4 regions of the Pseudoalteromonas sp. JC28 genome follow, and region 4 is predicted to be linked to each of the others. Evidence: predicted binding sites of a transcription regulator. Region 4 holds the regulator's gene; each other region holds the start of a gene.
What was found. Region 4 encodes sigma-54, which starts transcription at its own class of promoters, with help from an activator protein. Its sites were predicted from a motif close to GTTGGCACGNNNNTNGNNT; they were not measured.
Positions count from the first base shown of each region.

Region 1 (2,184 bases), on a different contig from region 4:
CAATTGGTAGGTTTTCAGAATCTCTGATATACGCATTCACTCCTTCAGAGAAGGCAACTAAGATGCCTTTTTCCCGCTTCCCTAAACTTTTTAGCGCCTCTTTTGCAGCATCAGCAAGCCCCAAAGTACGCATATATTTATCACGCTCAATTGTTGATGCTCCAAAGACCTCACTCAAAGTACCTTTAATTAATCGGCGCTGTAACTCCATTTGCCAAAGCCGATCTTGAGCTTGAACATATCCCATAGCGAAAAAAGCATCATGATCACTTTTCGCGCTTATATTTGGAACTCCGTACTTATCTCTAGAGATACTCACTTTGTTACTCAAAGCGCTATCGCTTAATGTTATATTATCCAGAGGTAAAGTTTCTCTCTCGTCTAAGTAAAAATAAGAGATGATTATAATGAGGGGAATAAATACTAAAATAACAAATCTTAATGCTAATGACTCTCGAGAAAACACCTTACTTCTTCCTTGCATATCAACAGTAACAAACGAAAATTTAGCCTATTAGAGTGCATCAAGTAGCCCCTTTAACATTAGACTCAACTTATTAATATCAGGTACATAGTACCCAAAAAATGAAACCGATCAACACAAAAAACAAAACAAAAATTAACTCGATTAACACAATTAACACACAGGACACAATTGAGAAATACAAAATTGCATAATGTACATACAACTTCCTCACATGCAGTATCATTCACCTAAATACAGACAAATAAATGGTGAACAAAAAGTCGCCTATAAAATGCGGGCTCTTTGGTGTTAGCGTATATAAACAAAAGATGTAAAAATTAATCTAAGAAGCAGTTAATGAGCAAAGAAAAGTTTCGATTAAATACCTAAAGAAAGGTGCTTTATATGCAATATTTAGAATGTATTTTTTCTATAAATTTAGAAATTAATTTCAATTTTCTGCTCAATACCAGACCACCATTAGTGCAGACAACTGAATATACTCGAGCAATTTTTAGCTATTCGATATCTTGATACCTTGAGCATTTAATCAATATCAACTACAACAGAAATGGAAAGTGTCGTTGTCAGGAAAAATATTACGCACCACCATGGAACACTTACGCACCAATTTAGTGCAAAACATCCGTTCACAGATCAGTGAATTTAAATAAATCACTAAAAATCAAACAGTTAAACAATTGGCACGATTAACGCTTATCAAGGTGCAATTGCAGTACATTGCAGCAAAAAATAACCCAACGAGTCGGAGGACACATGTCACAATCGGTTTTAGATTTTATTAAAGAGCACGACGTAAAATTTGTTGACTTACGTTTCACAGATACAAAAGGTAAAGAACAACACGTATCGATCCCGCATCATCAAGCCGATGAAGACTTCTTTGAAGACGGCAAAATGTTTGATGGCTCATCTATCGCTGGTTGGAAAGGCATCAACGAATCTGACATGGTACTTATGCCTGACGCAGAAAGTGCTAAGCTAGACCCGTTCGCAGAAGAAACAACCCTTATCGTCCGTTGTGACGTGGTTGAACCAAACACACACCAAGGTTACGAGCGTGACCCACGTTCAGTAGCTAAACGCGCTGAAGAGTTCATGCGTTCAACGGGTATTGCAGACACCGTATTATTCGGTCCTGAGCCAGAGTTCTTCTTGTTTGACGATGTTAAATTTAAAACTGACATGTCTGGCTCAATGTACAAAATTGATGCTGAAGAAGCGGCTTGGAACTCAGACAAAGACTACGAAGGTGGTAACACAGGTCACCGTCCTGGCGTAAAAGGTGGTTACTTCCCAGTAGCACCGGTAGATTCGTCTAATGATTGGCGTGCAGCTACTTGTTTAGTACTTGAAGAGATGGGCCACGTTGTTGAAGCGCACCACCACGAAGTAGCAACTGCTGGTCAAAATGAGATTGCGACTCGCTTTAATACTATGGTAACTAAAGCAGACGAAATCCAAGAGATGAAGTACGTTATCCACAACATGGCTCACCTATACGGTAAGACAGCAACCTTTATGCCTAAGCCAATCGTTGGTGATAACGGTTCAGGCATGCATTGCCACCAATCACTTGCTAAAGACGGCAAGAACATCTTCGCAGGCGACAAGTACGGCGGTCTATCTGAAGAAGCGCTTTACTACATTGGTGGTATCATTAAGCATGCTAAAGCAATCAATGCATTCACTAACCC
Region 1 is NZ_QOKX01000014.1:35,822-38,005, reverse strand. It holds gene DS891_RS23055 (penicillin acylase family protein) at 1-319, opposite strand, end outside; gene glnA (glutamate--ammonia ligase) at 1,244-2,184, shown strand, end outside.
Region 1: the regulator sigma-54 is predicted to act here: its motif matches at 1,167-1,185, upstream of glnA (glutamate--ammonia ligase).

Region 2 (2,184 bases), on a different contig from region 4:
ACTCGGGATAAGAAGTAAGTTAATCCACTAAAATCACTAAATTCAAAAGCGTAGTATCACTCTAGCTAGAAGTTATTTCTTAATACAAGGCAAATTTGTGCGTCAATAGCTGGCCTATTGCAAGCAAATTTAACGCAGTAGTAAGGGATAACAGCTGCTAGAGAACAAGTTGTTATTCCAAGTTCAGGTTACCGGCTCAACTCAGCAAGGCCGCTTAATACGCGGCCTTGTACTTTATTGTTTAAAGTTGAGTAAAATCCAAGTCTTGATAACTGGCAATAATGGTTTGTTTGCAAAAACAGTTATCGGCATGGTCGTTAACCATGCCGCAAGCTTGCATATGTGCATACACGGTGGTTGAGCCTAAAAACTTAAATCCACGTTTTTTTAAGTCCTTAGCAAATTTGTCGCTGAGTTCACTGGTGGCAACGGCATCGTGTTTGTCACGCATGGGATTGATAACAGGCTTGTAATTAACAAATTGCCACTGGTATTTTGCAAAGCTGCCAAACTCTTGCTGAATTTCAATAAATCGCTTAGCGTTGTTTATCGTTGCTGCGATTTTTGCGCGGTTTCTAATAATTCCGTCAAATGCTAATAGCCGCTCGATATCTTGCTCTGTCATCTGGCTCACTTTGTGTACATCAAAATCGTGGAATGCTTTTCTATAGCCTTCACGTTTTTTTAAAATGGTATACCAGCTTAAGCCAGCTTGTGCAGATTCCAATGTGATAAACTCAAACAAGCTCTGGTCATCCAGTACAGGTCTTCCCCATTCCTTATCATGGTACTCAACATAATCGGGTTTGCTCTCGTCCACCCAGCCGCATCGTATTGTCATTGTTGGCTCTCTTCTATCTAATTGTGAATATGAATAAGCTAAATGATTTATTACGCCAACTACTCATTGCGGCATCACATTTGGCTTTCAAAAACTCTATCACAATGCTGTATATAAAAACAGTGTCAATAAATTGATATTGTTAAGTGTTATATAACTCTATGTTTTAAAAGGAATATAAAGTTGGATCGTTTTTTGCTTTTATCCATTGAGTTTATTTTTAAGAGAGCGGAAAAATGGCATTAGCACATGTTATTAATCCACAATTTGTACCAACGACGAATCGCTACAATCCCTGTTTGCTGCAAGAAGCCTACGTCGGTGAGCTAAGCGACCTTAGGCAGCAGGCGAGTTGGTTAAGCCATCTTGTTGATACTATGCCTGCGGGTGTCGTGGTACTTGATGGTCAAGGTATGATTGCCAAGGCAAATCAAATCGCGATGGATATGTTGGGTGAACCACTCGAAGGTGAAAAGTGGTTTAGCGTTATTCAGCGTTCATTTCGACCACAGCAGGACGATGGTCATGAAGTCTCTCTTAAAGATGGCAGAAGAATTAAGTTAGATATTACCGCGCTAACACCGGAACCTGGGCAACTCATTTTGATGACAGATCTCACCGAGACGCGCCGGCTCCAAAGTCGTGTTGCGCATATGCAAAGATTAAGTGCGTTAGGAAAAATGGTTGCCTCATTGGCGCATCAAGTGCGTACGCCGTTATCGGCTGCGATGTTATATGGTGCAAATCTTGGTGCAGCTAATCTTCCTTCGGCTTCTCGAGAAAAGTTTCACGATAAGTTGATGTCTCGGTTAAAAGACTTAGAAAGCCAAGTTAATGACATGCTGTTGTTCGCTAAAAGCGGTGAACAACAAGTGGTTGAGCGAGTGTCAATGCAACAGTTATTGAGTGAAGTCAAAGCGGGTGCTGACGCTATGGTTGAGCTTAACCAAGCAAAGTTGGAAGCATTTTTACCCGAGCCAGATATCGAAATATTAGGTAATCGTACGGCGCTTGCAAGTGCGATCCAAAACCTGATCCACAACAGTATTCAAATAATTGGCAGTGCGGCACACATTGAACTTAATGCAGAGCGCGAGCCGTGTGGCGAGTATGTACGTATCTCAGTTGTTGATAATGGTCCTGGTATTGATGAAACCTTAGTCGACAAGTTGTTTGAACCATTTTTTACAACTAAGTCGCAGGGGACTGGGTTAGGACTTGCGGTGGTTAATTCGGTCGCTAACGCACACAAAGGGTTTGCACAGGCAGACAATATTGAAGGCAAGGGTGCGCGTTTTAGCTTGGTACTACCACTAATTGAGGCGGAGGAACTATGAGTAACA
Region 2 is NZ_QOKX01000001.1:210,821-213,004, forward strand. It holds gene DS891_RS00815 (DNA-3-methyladenine glycosylase I) at 242-841, opposite strand; gene DS891_RS00820 (PAS domain-containing sensor histidine kinase) at 1,078-2,178, shown strand; gene DS891_RS00825 (sigma-54 dependent transcriptional regulator) at 2,175-2,184, shown strand, end outside.
Region 2: the regulator sigma-54 is predicted to act here: its motif matches at 1,024-1,042, upstream of DS891_RS00820 (PAS domain-containing sensor histidine kinase).

Region 3 (2,184 bases), on a different contig from region 4:
TGAAACTCGACCTACAGCTGGAATATCCGCGTAGATATCAGCATCCCACTCAAGCCAACCACCTTTAGCATACACTGAGAAATGTTCGTTTAGTGGAGCTGAAATACGTGTAGATAAAGAAATACCGTCTATTTCAGCAGAGTTGTCAATGTCACTTGCTTCGTCGAAGTTCTCATAGGCAAGTTCAAAACTCCAATATGGATTAATTTTTGTACCCACATACGCTTTTAGCATAGAAGAGTCGTCGTCGAATGAAGTGTCATTCTCACGATCTTCCCATTGGAAAGAGTATTGGCCATAACCGATACCTGTGTAAATTTTATAATCATCTAGTCCAAAATCAGACTCCGCGTGAGCGGCTGTGGATGCAAGACCTAGAGAGGCAAGTAGCGCAGCAGCAATTGTTAATTGTTTCATCTTTACTCCTTAAATCAATATAAGTATGGGAGGGGGAAAGCCCCCCTCAAATCAAAATTGGCTTATGATTTTGTGGTAACGCGAAGGTTATCTTTTACATCTCTAACGTCATTGGCGTTTTTCGCGATTTGCACAGCAAGTTTGCGCTCTGCTTCGCTACCTACATGACCGTTTAATGTTACGACTAAACCTTCCACATCAACATCGATGTCAGTACCATCTACATCTGTGTCGAACAGATAGCGAGACTTAATTACTGTTGCGATTTTTGCGTCAGTAAAACCGCTATCGCTTTCGTAATTGCGCTCTTTTTTGCGCTCATCTGACATATCTACGATAGTCAGGTCGTTTTTCACTTCTTTTACGCCATCGATACCTAGTACCAGTTCTTCAGCCAGCTTTTTATCTACTGAGTGTTCAACTTTACCGGTTAGCACTACAACGCCGTTCTTTACATCAGTGTTAATGTCAAAGTTGTTCAGTTCACCGTTGAAAAGCAGTGTTGCTTCTGCTTTACCGTCTATCCAAGCGTCACTCGCTTCTTTTTCCCAAGAGTTATCAGCAGCAAATGCTGAAGCAGTAGTAAGTGAAGATACTAGTACAGTTGCAATTAATGTCTTTTTCATAATTAAACTCCTTTAATTTCGTAGTCGAATTATCTGTTGCAGCTGTTGTGCCAACCTTTAACTTATTGATAATTATGTGATTTATTTTTATGGAGTAAGTTTTAAGGAAGAATTTACCGAGAAGATGTGTAAATTAGTTTGTAATAATTACCTTTTCCATGAACGGCTAATTAATATAACTAGGAATGATTACTGCATTCTAGATTTGTCGAGTACTTAAATAGGAATATTTGATTATGAATTTAGAAAAATTCTGGACGTTAATTAATGATAAGTTAATCTCTTGGCTTGAATCCGGTGTGCAGTTACTACCGAATATGATCCTAGCCTTAATGATACTCATATTCTTCACAGTTTTGGCTAAAATATCTTCAATTTGGTTTTCAAAGGCAATTAAAAAAGCAATAAAGACAGAACAAGTGGCTTCACTTATTAGTTCCATATTTAAAGTCTCTATTATTGCCATTGGGATTTTCTTCGCTTTAGATATAGTAAAACTATCAGGTGCTGTAATGTCATTGTTGGCTGGGGCGGGGATCATTGGCCTTGCTATTGGCTTTGCATTCCAAGACATGACCGAGAACCTCATCGCTGGATTTGTGATGGGGGTCAGAAAACCTTTTATGGTCGGTGACATTATAAGAACCAAGGATTGCTTTGGCACGGTAAGCAAAATCAATTTGAGAAACACCTTAGTAGAAAACTTTTATGGCCAGCTGTCTTATATCCCCAACAAAATTCTCTTTAAGAATGAGTTACAAAACTACACTAAGCTTGGCAAGCGAAGAATAGAAGTACCAGTTGGTATCTCGTATGCGGACGACCCAGAGCAAGCCCGAGAGGTGATTGTTGAGGCAATTAACAAGCTTGATTTCGTAGTAAGCCAAAAAGAAACAGATGTCTATGCAGAGTCTTTTGGTGACAGCTCTATTAATCTATTAGTGTGGTTTTGGATAGATTACCCAGCAGATCCGGGCTTTATGGTGGTCAGGCACAAAGCAATTTGCACCATTAACCGTGTATTAGCTGATAACGATATCTTAATTCCTTTCCCAATTAGGACTATGGATTTCAATGCTAAAGGGAGCACAACCTTAAGTACGCAATTATCACAGGAATAATTTACATCTAGTTTGTAATA
Region 3 is NZ_QOKX01000005.1:134,847-137,030, forward strand. It holds gene DS891_RS12470 (outer membrane beta-barrel protein) at 1-417, opposite strand, end outside; gene DS891_RS12475 (BON domain-containing protein) at 480-1,043, opposite strand; gene DS891_RS12480 (mechanosensitive ion channel family protein) at 1,280-2,164, shown strand.
Region 3: the regulator sigma-54 is predicted to act here: its motif matches at 1,080-1,098, upstream of DS891_RS12475 (BON domain-containing protein).

Region 4 (2,184 bases):
CACCGATCATAACGTTAGAGAAACACTGGACGTATGTGAAAAAGCCTACATCGTTTCACATGGTGAGTTAATCGCTGCAGGCACGCCAGAACATGTTTTGGCAGATCAAACCGTAAGAGATGTCTACCTAGGCGAACAATTCAAGCTATAGTTAAGACGTAGTATTAATAACTGTTAAAAAGGATTGTTAGAGATACATGAGGCAATCATTACAGCTGCGCATGGGGCAGCAACTTACAATGACTCCGCAACTGCAACAAGCCATTCGCTTGCTGCAGCTTAGTACATTGGATCTGCAACAAGAAATACAAGAAGCATTAGACAGCAATCCATTGTTGGAAGTGGAAGAAGGTGATAATACTGACGGCGAAAACGCTGACCAACACAGCCAAGAAAAGAGCCGTGCTGACGACAATCAAGATTCAGCCGATGAAACGCAGGTTAGTGACTATGAGATAGACTCAGATACCGCCATGAGCAAAGACACTGTGAGCGATGACCTTGCCATGGATGTCACTTGGGACGAGTATATGAGTGCAGCGCCTGCTGCAAGCTCAGGTCCACTTCCCGATGACGATAATGTTTATCAAGGGGAAACCTCTGAATCTCTCCACGATTATCTCATGTGGCAACTCGAACTGACACCATTTAGTCCAACAGATAGAGCTATTGCGATTGCGATTATTGAAGCGGTCGACCTGTCAGGCATTCTAACACTGTCTTGCGAAGACATTTTAGAAAGCATTAATGACGAGAATAGCGAAGAGCCTATTGAGCTAGATGAAGTCGAAGCCGTACTCAAACGCATTCAGCTTTTTGACCCTGTCGGTATCGCAGCGCGTAGTTTACAAGAATGCTTATGCATTCAGCTAAACCAATTCGCCCCAGATACCCCATGGATTGCCGAAACAAAAATGATCCTGACAGAGCATATCGACTTGCTTGCCAGCCGTGACTATCGAACTTTGGCTAAGAAAACGCGCCTTAAAGAAGCCGATCTCAAAGAGGTCATGACGTTAATACATAGCCTTAACCCAAAGCCTGCGGCAAGCATTATTCATGAAGAGCCTGAATATGTGATCCCTGACGTATCGGTGAAAAAAGTAAAAGGTCGTTGGGTCGTAGAGCTAAATCCTGATGCTATGCCTAAAATAAGAGTAAATGACCATTACGCTGCGATGTCTAGAACGGCGAAATCCAGTACGGATAGTCAGTTTATTCGCTCACATTTACAAGAAGCAAAGTGGTTTATTAAAAGCTTAGAAAGCCGAAATGATACTTTATTAAAAGTTACCAATTGCATTGTGCAACAACAACAGGCATTCTTTGAACATGGCCCCGAAGCAATGCGCCCTATGGTGCTAAATGATGTTGCTGAAATGGTTGAGATGCATGAGTCCACAATTTCCCGTGTGACAACACAAAAATACATGCATACACCTCGGGGAATATTTGAGCTGAAGTATTTCTTCTCTAGCCATGTAAGTACGGAAAATGGAGGTGAGTGCTCTTCTACAGCAATTAGAGCACTTATCAAAAAGCTGATAGCTGCAGAGAATACCGCGAAGCCATTGAGTGACAGCAAAATTGCAGATATCTTAGCTGAGCAAGGAATTAAGGTAGCGAGACGTACGATTGCAAAATATCGTGAATCCCTAGCCATTCCACCGTCAAATCAGCGTAAAAGCTTGATATAAGACGTAAAACCCAAGAAGGAAAAATGCTTATGCAACTAAATCTAACTGGTCGCCATGTAGAAATTACTGACTCATTAAGAGACTATGTCACCAACAAGTTTGCGAAGCTAGAAAGGCACTTTGATCATATCAATAATGTGCATGTGATCCTTGATGTCGAGAAACTAGTACAAAAAGCAGAAGCAACATTACACGTAAACGGCGGCGAGCTATTTGCATCAACAGAGCATCAAGATATGTATGCCGCAATTGATGGCCTTATCGACAAGCTAGATCGTCAAGTTATTAAACACAAAGAGAAGCTCACTCGACACTAAGATGAAATTAAGTGAATTAGTGAACAAGGACTGCAGTAAAGCTGCGGTCCTTTTTAATAGCAAAAAACGTATTTTAGAATACATCAGCGAACTGGCTCATAGCCAAATTCCAAATACCAGTCAGCATGCTATCTTGGACGCCTTAATGGCGCGAGAGAAATTAGGCAGCA
Region 4 is NZ_QOKX01000007.1:480,553-482,736, forward strand. It holds gene lptB (LPS export ABC transporter ATP-binding protein) at 1-151, shown strand, start outside; gene DS891_RS17605 (RNA polymerase factor sigma-54) at 198-1,697, shown strand; gene hpf (ribosome hibernation promoting factor) at 1,727-2,014, shown strand; gene ptsN (PTS IIA-like nitrogen regulatory protein PtsN) at 2,016-2,184, shown strand, end outside.